2 regions of the Streptomyces sp. NPDC002564 genome follow, and region 2 is predicted to be linked to the other one. Evidence: riboswitches for the same ligand, from Rfam matches in the RefSeq annotation. Region 2 holds a riboswitch; the other holds the start of a gene.
What was found. A riboswitch is a leader RNA that binds a small molecule or an ion and turns the genes downstream of it on or off. The one in region 2 is predicted to bind cobalamin.
Positions count from the first base shown of each region.

Region 1: another riboswitch for cobalamin. It lies ahead of metE (5-methyltetrahydropteroyltriglutamate--homocysteine S-methyltransferase); the one in region 2 lies ahead of ACFYXE_RS12325 (ABC transporter substrate-binding protein).

Region 1 is NZ_JBIARE010000002.1:815,643-819,848, forward strand. It holds gene metE (5-methyltetrahydropteroyltriglutamate--homocysteine S-methyltransferase) at 1-1,769, opposite strand, end outside; cobalamin riboswitch at 1,928-2,148, opposite strand; gene aceB (malate synthase A) at 2,346-3,956, opposite strand; gene aceA (isocitrate lyase) at 4,027-4,206, opposite strand, start outside.
Region 2 is NZ_JBIARE010000003.1:165,421-169,626, reverse strand. It holds gene ACFYXE_RS12340 (haloacid dehalogenase-like hydrolase) at 1-316, opposite strand, end outside; gene ACFYXE_RS12335 (helix-turn-helix domain-containing protein) at 532-1,419, shown strand; gene ACFYXE_RS12330 (VOC family protein) at 1,394-1,897, shown strand; cobalamin riboswitch at 1,949-2,136, shown strand; gene ACFYXE_RS12325 (ABC transporter substrate-binding protein) at 2,244-3,230, shown strand; gene ACFYXE_RS12320 (FecCD family ABC transporter permease) at 3,392-4,206, shown strand, end outside.

The sequences.
Region 1 (4,206 bases), on a different contig from region 2:
CGGGCGGTGTCGCCGAGCGGCTGGTCGTCACGGACGAACGACCAGGCGAGCATGGTGACCGGCCCGGTGAGCATGCCCTTGACGGGCCGCCCGGTGAGCGACTGGGCGTATGTCGTCCAGCGCACCGTCATCGGCTCGGGGCGCGAGATGTCCCCGGCGAGGATCGGCGGCCGCACATAGCGGGTGCCGTACGACTGGACCCAGCCGTGCTGCGTCGCCAGGTAGCCGGTGAGCTGCTCGGCGAAGTACTGCACCATGTCGTTGCGCTCGGGCTCGCCGTGCACCAGCACGTCGATGCCCGTCTTCTCCTGGAACGAGATCACCTCCTGGATCTCGGCCTTGATGCGCTCCTCGTACCCCGCGCCGTCGAGCCGCCCGGCGCGCAGGTCGGCGCGGGCGGTGCGCAGTTCGGTGGTCTGCGGGAACGACCCGATGGTCGTGGTCGGCAGCAGCGGAAGGCCGAGGCTGCCGCGCTGGGCGGCGGCCCGCTCGGCGTACGTCTGGGAGCGCCGCGCGTCCGTCTCGGTGACCGCCCCGGTGCGGGCGCGGACGGCCGGGTCGCGGGTGATGGGGGAGCCGGACCGGGACGCCAGGTCGGCGCGGTTCGCGGCGAGCTGGGTGGAGATCGTGTCGGTGCCCCCGGCAAGCCCCCGGGCCAGGGTGACGATCTCCGCGGTCTTCTGGCGGGCGAAGGCCAGCCAGCGCAGGATCTGCGGCTCGATGTCCCGCTCCAGGGCCGCGTCGACGGGGACGTGCAGGAGGGAGCAGGAGGCCGCCACGTCGACCCGGTCGGCGAGACCGAGCAGCGTGCCGAGCGTGCTGAGCGACTTCTCCAGGTCGTTGACCCAGATGTTGCGGCCGTTGACGACACCGGCGACCAGCCGCTTGCCGGGCAGTCCGCCGACGGCGGCGAGCGCGTCCAGGTTGGCGGCGGCCGCCTCCGTGAAGTCGAGGGCGAGACCCTCGACGGGAGCCTTGGCGAGCACCGGCAGGGCGTCGCCGAGCCGGTCGAAGTAGGAGGCGACCAGGATCCTGGGCCGGTCGGTGAGCGCCCCGAGGTCACGGTAGGCGCGCTCGGCGGCGTTCAGCTCGGCCGGCGTGCGGTCCTGGACCAGGGCGGGCTCGTCCAGCTGGATCCACTCGGCGCCCGCCGCGCGCAGATCGGCTAGCACCTCCGCGTACACCGGGAGCAGCCGGTCGAGGAGGGTGAGCGGGTCGAAGTCGGCGGCGACGCCGGGCGCGGGCTTGGCCAGCAGCAGGTAGGTGACCGGGCCGACGAGGACGGGCCGGGCCGTCAGCCCCAGCTCCTGGGCCTCGGTGAACTCGGCGACCTGCTTGGTGGAGTCGGCCCGGAAGACCGTGTCGGGACCCAACTCGGGCACCAGATAGTGGTAGTTGGTGTCGAACCACTTCGTCATCTCCAGCGGCGCCACGTCCTGGGTGCCGCGCGCCATCGCGAAGTAGCCGTCCAGGGCGTCGGCGTCGACCGCGGCGCGGTGGCGCGCGGGGACGGCGCCGACCATCACGGAGGTGTCCAGGACATGGTCGTAGTACGAGAAGTCGCCGGTGGGGACTTCGCCGATGCCCGCGTCGGCGAGCTCGCGCCAGTTCGAGCGGCGGAGTTCGGCGGCGGCCGAGCGGAGGGCGTCGGCGTCCACGCGGCCCTTCCAGTAACCCTCGATCGCCTTCTTCAGTTCGCGGTTCTGGCCCTGACGGGGGTAGCCGTACACGGTGGCCCGTGCTGCCGCGGCTGCGGACTTGCTGGTCACGGAGATCTCCTTCGCGAGATGAATCCCTGAGATCCCGGGGACGGGACGAGAGCGCGAAGGGCGACGGACCGGACGGGAGCACGCCGTCGGCGTGGTCGCTCCGTCCGATGTGTGCGCCGACCCGCCCTCGAGGTCACCGGGATATCCGCGCACGACTGGTGCGGGCGCGGACAGCGGGCAGGTCTTCGGACTCGCGGGCACGTCCTCCGGGGGAGGACACCTAGTGGCCGTCGCTTCCCAGGACCGGACTCCGGTCCCAGTGCGTGTGACGGCGGTCGTTCCCGCTCACCGCTGCGGGGCAGTCCCGGAATCTCACCGGGTTCCCTCTTACGACGCTCCCGTCTGGCGGGCGGGGCGAACCAGCTGCACTGATCACCTTAAGGGCCTGCCCGCCGGTGGTCCCGGTCCGCTCCGGCATTGGGAGGGTGAGCTGGAACACGTGCGCCGCGTGCTTCGCGGGTGCGACGGGCGGGAAGGGCGGGGCGCGACGGGCGGGAAGGCGGCACACTCCGGCCTTCCCGCCCGCCCCTCGCGACCGGCCGCCGGCCCCTCGGTCGGCGGCCGGGCCCGGGCCCCTCAGCCCGGGCCGTCCTGGGTCCCCCGGTGGCTCCTGACGAGGTGGCGCGCACCGGCGTCCGGAGTGAAGAACTGCGGCAACTCCACCGCCAGCGTGCACCGTTCGAAGATGCCCCGCGCCGCGTCGAGGTCCGCCCACGGGTAGGCGGCGCCGAGCGCGGCGAGCTCGTCGTCGAGCAGCCGCAGGACCGTCTCCCGGTCCACGACCCGGTGGCGCAGCCACTGCCAGATCTGCACCCGGGCGATCTCGGCGGTCGCCGCGTCCGCCATCAGCCCGTCGAGGGCGACGGCGCCCTGACCGTGCAGCCACGCGGCGAAGTACCCGAGCGCGACCGCGATGTTCGACCGCACGCCCTCGGGGGTGGGCGGTCCGCCGACACGACGCGTCGACAACAGGTCGGCGGCCGTCACCGCCACGTCGTCCCGGGTCCGGTCGAGCTGGTGCGGCCGCCCGTCGAGGACCGCGTCGAACACCTCCCGGCACAGCGGTACGAGTCCGGGGTGGGCGACCCGGGAGCCGTCGAAGCCGTCCTCGGCCTCCCGCTCCTTGTCCAGCCGGACCGCGGCGAACGCGGCCCGGTCGGCGTCCGGTTCGCCGGACGGCACCTGGGCGGCCGTCCCGCCGATGGCGTGCGCGCCGCGTTTGTGGCAGGTGCGCACGAGGAGTTCGGTAACGGCGTGCAGGAAGGGCGCGGTCGTCGTCAGCCTGGCGCGCTCGGGCAGCAGGAAGTCGGTGCGGTGTCCGAAGGTCTTGATCAGGCTGAACAGGTAGTCGCAGCGGCCCGCGCCGAGTCCGGCGCCGTGCTCGCGGAGCTCGTGGAGGATCTCCTCCATCTGCACGGCGGCGGTGATCGTCTCGATGAGGACGGTGGCGCGGACCGTGCCGCGCGGGATCCCGAGGAGGTCCTGCGCGGCGACGAAGACGTCGTTCCACAGCCGTGCCTCGTACCGGTTCTCCAGCTTCGGCAGGGAGAAGTACGGTCCGCGGCCGGCGTCGATCTGTCGCCGGGCGCAGTGGAAGAAGTACAGGCCGAAGTCGACCAGGGCGGCGGGTACGGGCTCTCCGTCGGCCTCCAGGTGGTCCTCGGTCAGGTGCCAGCCGCGCGGGCGGACCATGAGGGTGGGGAGCCGGTCCGGCTCGGCGAGCCGGTACGGCGTGCCCTCCGGCGTGGTGAAGTCGATGCGGCGCTCGACGGCGTCCAGCAGGTTCAGCTGCCCGCCGACGATGTTGTCCCAGGTGGGAGCGGTGGCGTCCGCGAAGTCCGCCACCCACACCCGCGCCCCGGAGTTGAGCGCGTCGATGGTCGTCCGGCGGTCGGGCGGACCGGCGATCTCCACCCGCCGGTCGGTGAGCCCGGGCGCGGGCGGCGCCACGCGCCAGCCCGGGTCCTCCCGCACGGCGGAGGTGACCATCGGGAAGTCGAGGGGGGCGCCCGCCGCGAGCCGCAGGGCCTGGCGGCGCCGCTCCTTGAGCAGTTCCTTGCGCCGCTCCCCGAAGGCGCCGGCCAGCCGGCCGACGAAGTCCAGTGCGGCGGGCGTGAGGATCTCGTCGTGACGGTGCCCCGAGGGGCCGAGGACGTCGACGCGGTGCGCCAGAGCGCTGCTGGACATCGGATCTCCTGAAAGCGGTGACGGGAGGGGAACGACTCGAGGGGGCGACCGCCGGACCGGGCGGCGCGGCCTAGTGGAACTGCTCGGCCTCCGTGGAGCCCGCCAGCGCCGTCGTGGAGGAGGCCGGGTTGACGGCCGTGGACACGAGGTCGAAGTACCCCGTGCCGACCTCCCGCTGGTGCCGCACCGCGGTGAACCCGTGCTCCTGCGCGGCGAACTCCCGCTCCTGCAGGTCGACGTAGGCCGTCAT
Region 2 (4,206 bases):
GGTCCATCGTCTTGCGGGTCAGCACGCCCTTCATCTCCAGGAAGGGCAGCAGCGACTCCTCCAGGTCGTTGCGGTACGTGGTGTTGTCCGCGTCGAAGACGGCGTACGCGCCCTTGTGGTCGTTCTCCGCGATGACCTTGCCGAGCTGCTTCGCGACGGGCTTCGGCCAGTGCGAGAGAGCGCGGGAGGCGGCCGCGGAGGTGTCGGCGGCCGTGGCCTCGCTCGTCGGCCACAGCGCGCTGCCCGCGAGGACGGCGGCGGCCAGCGCGCCCGTGGTGCCGATGACGGCCAGCTTGCCCTTTGCCCGTACTGCCATGTCTCTACGTCCCTGCCGTTCCCTGAGAGCGATCCGCTGCCCCGTCCGGAGCGGCGCGCAATGCTATGGGGCGGGGCCGCCGATTCCCATGATCGAAGTCACCGTGGCGGGCAGGCATGGGGCGGCGGAACCCGGGTAGCCGCACCGCACGCCCAGACGCGCCCCGCACCCCGCCGCGCCTACTGGCCCCGCACCCCGCCGCGCATACTGAACGCATGGGCTCCCGTGAGTTCGTCCGCACCGTGCCCCGGCTCGACGGCATGGTCGTCTCCGCGACCGGCTACCGCACCGCGGGGCAGCGGCCCGCCCTGCACCGGGGCCTGCCCTCGCCCTGGCTGACGGTGATCTTCTCCCTCGACGGGCCCATCGCCACCGCCGCGACGCCCGAGGCGGCGCGCGGCACGGACGCGGTGCGCACCGACATCGTCGTGGGCGGCCTGCACCAGAGCCCCGCCTACGTCGTCCAGCCCGAGCACGAGGCCGGCATCCAGCTCGCCGTGCACCCCCTCGCCGCCCGCGCGCTCCTCGGCCTGCCCGCCGCCGCGCTGGCCGGCGCGCTCGTGACCCCCGGCACCGACGTGTTCGGCGGCCGGGCCGACGACGTCCGTGCCCAGCTGTGCGCCCTCGACCGGTGGCCGGACCGCTTCGCCCTGCTCTCCGGCTATCTGCGGCGCCGCGCGGCGGGCGCCGACGCGGGCCGGGTCCGCCCCGAGGTCGCCGAGGCCTGGGCGTGGCTCGCCCGGCACCGCGGCGCGGGCACCCTCGGCGGCCTGTCCCGGCACGTCGCGCTCGGCGAGCGCCGGCTGACCACGCTGTTCCGCGCCGAGACGGGACTCACCCCGAAGCAGGCCGCCCGCCTGATGCGCTTCGAGCACGCCCGGGCCGCGGTGACCCGCGCCGTCGGGGCGGGCGCCCGCCCCGACCTCGCCCGGGTCGCCGCCGACACCGGCTACTGCGACCACTCCCACCTGGTCCGCGACTTCCGCCGGTACACCGGGGCCAGCCCCACCGGCTGGCTGGCCGAGGAGTGCCGGAATATCCAAGCCAGGGAGGGGAGCGGGGGCGAAGAGTGGGGGCATGAACACCACCGCACGCACCCCTGAGAGCCACGCACCGCGCACCCCGCGACCGCCCGCCGCCGACGAGGGCACCCGGGACGCCCCGCGGCCCGGCGCCCCCGCGCCCACCGTCTGGCCCACCCTCCAGGCGCGGGACGCCCCCGCGCTGATCGACTTCCTCGTCGGCACCGTCGGCTTCCTGCGCACCGTCGTCCACACGGACGGCGACCGCGTCGCCCACGCCCAGCTCGACTGGCCCGAGGGCGGCGGCGTCATGCTGGGGTCGTACGACCCGGCGGCGGCCGCCGGGATCTGCGGGACGCCGGGCACCTCCGGCGCCTACGTCGTCACCGCGCGGGTCGACGCCCTCCACGCCCGGCTCACCGCGGCGGGCGTGCGGATCACCGGCGAGCTCGCGGACAAGCCCTACGGAAGCCGGGAGTTCGGCATCCTGGACCCGGAGGGAAACCGCTGGTCGTTCGGCACCTACCCGGGCGAGCCGCGGCCCGCGCCGACCGGCTGAGGGCGGCCGGGCCCCGGCGGGGCGCGCGGCACGATCCCGGCCGGGCGCGCGTGATAACTTGCGCAAGCCAGTCAAACCCACACCTGGGCCAGGGAATCCGGTGCGAATCCGGAACTGACGCGCAGCGGTGAGGGAGGACGGGCGGGGCCACGGCCACTGGGAGTCCACGGATTCCCGGGAAGGCGCCCCGTCCGGTCGATCCCCGAGTCCGAAGACCTGCTGGCGCCTCCGTCCGCACACCGGGCGGCGGAGGACGTGACGCAGGCCAGGCTCCGCGTATGAGCCGTGACATCCAAGGGATCCCGTGTCCTCGACAGCCCGTATATCCGCCCTGCTCTGCGCCGGAATGCTCACGCTCACCGCGTGCGGCGACGGCTCCGCACCCGAGAGCGCGGGCAGGAGCGCCGCGGGCTATCCGGTCACGGTCGCCTCCTGCGGCAAGAAGGCCGAGGTCAAGGCCCCGCCGCAGCGTGCCGTCTCGCTCGACCAGGGCTCCTCGGAGATCCTGCTCTCGCTCGGCCTCGCCGACCGGATGGCCGGCACCGGCACCTGGACCGACCCGGTCCTGAAGAACCTCGCGAAGGACAACGCGAAGGTCGAGCGCCTCGCCGACCGCTACCCGTCGCTGGAGAAGGTCCTGGCCAAGGAGCCGGACTTCGTCAGCGCCTCCTTCCTCTACACGGTCGGCAAGGGCGGCGTCGCCGACCGCGCCAAGTTCACCGAGCTCGGCGTCCCCGTCTACGTCTCGCCCTCCGACTGCGCGGGCAAGGACAACGACGGCGGCGGCGACGGCAAGCGCGTCAAGACCCTCACCATGGACACCGTCTACGGCGAGGTGCGCGACCTGGCGAAGGTCTTCGACGTCGAACAGCGCGGCGAGCGGCTGATCGACGGCATGAAGCGCCGCGTCGCCAGGGCCACCGACGACATCGACGCCTCCGACGCGTCGCTCCTGTACTGGTTCGCCAACTCCGACGCCCCGTACATGGCGGGCTGCTGCGGCGCCCCCGGCATCATCACCCGTGAACTCGGCGCGAAGAACGTCTTCGACGACACCCGCGAGGAGTGGCCCCAGATCAACTGGGAGACCGTCGCCGACCGCGACCCCGACGTCCTCGTCCTCGGCGACCTCACCCGCAAGTCGCAGTCCGCCGAGAGCGCCCGGGCGAAGATCAAGTTCCTGGAGAGCAACCCGGCGACGAAGAACCTGACCGCCGTGAAGAAGAAGCGGTACGTCCTGCTCAGCGGCCAGGCCATGAACCCCTCGATCCGCACGGTCGACGGCATCGAGCAAGTGGCGGCCGGACTGCGGAAGTTCGGGCTCGTCACGTGAGCCGAGACGGCGCCGGAGCCGACAGCGCGGGCCCGGGCGGCACGGCGACGGGGACCTCCGCCGCCTCCCGCGACACCGCCCCCGGCACCGCCGGCACCGGGCCGGATCCGGCGGCGGAGCACGAACCGCGGCCCGGGCCACGGCACGGGCTCCGGCTCGGCCTGCTGTGGGCGGGCGGCCTCGCCGCCCTCCTCCTCTCGGTGTCCGCGGCCGTCACCATCGGCCCCGCGGACCTCTCCGTGCCCGACGTCTGGGCGACCGTCGCCGCCCACCTCGGCTGGGGCGAGACCCCGCTCACCCCGATCAGGGACGGCATCGTCTGGAACCTGCGGATGCCCCGCACGCTGCTCGCCGCGGTCTGCGGCGCGGGCCTCGCCGTGTGCGGCGCGGTCATGCAGTCCCTGCTCCGCAACCCCCTCGCCGACCCCTTCGTCCTCGGCGTCTCGTCCGGGGCGTCCACCGGGGCCGTCGCGGTCGTCGTCCTCGGCGTCGGCGGGGGAGCGGTGTCCGTGTCCGCGGGCGCCTTCGCGGGCGCGCTCTGCTCCTTCGGACTGGTGCTGTTCCTGAGCCACGTCCTCGGCGACACCACCGACCGGGTGGTGCTCTCCGGCGTCGCCGCCATGCAACTGTTCTCCGCGCTCACCTCGTTCGTGGTCCTCACCGCGGGCGACGCGGAGACCACCCGCGGCGTGCTGTTCTGGCTGCTCGGCTCGCTCAGCGGGATCGGCTGGACGGACGTGTCGCTGTGCGCCGCGGTGCTCGCCGTGGCGCTGGCCGTCTGCCTCACCCACGCCCGTACGCTCGACGCCTTCGCGTTCGGCCCCGAGGCGGCGGCCACGCTGGGCGTGCGGGTCGCCCGCACCCGGCTCGTGCTCCTGTGCACGACGGCGCTGCTGACCGCGGCCCTGGTCAGCTCCGCGGGCGCCATCGGCTTCGTCGGCCTGGTGCTCCCGCACGCGGCCCGCGCCGTCGTCGG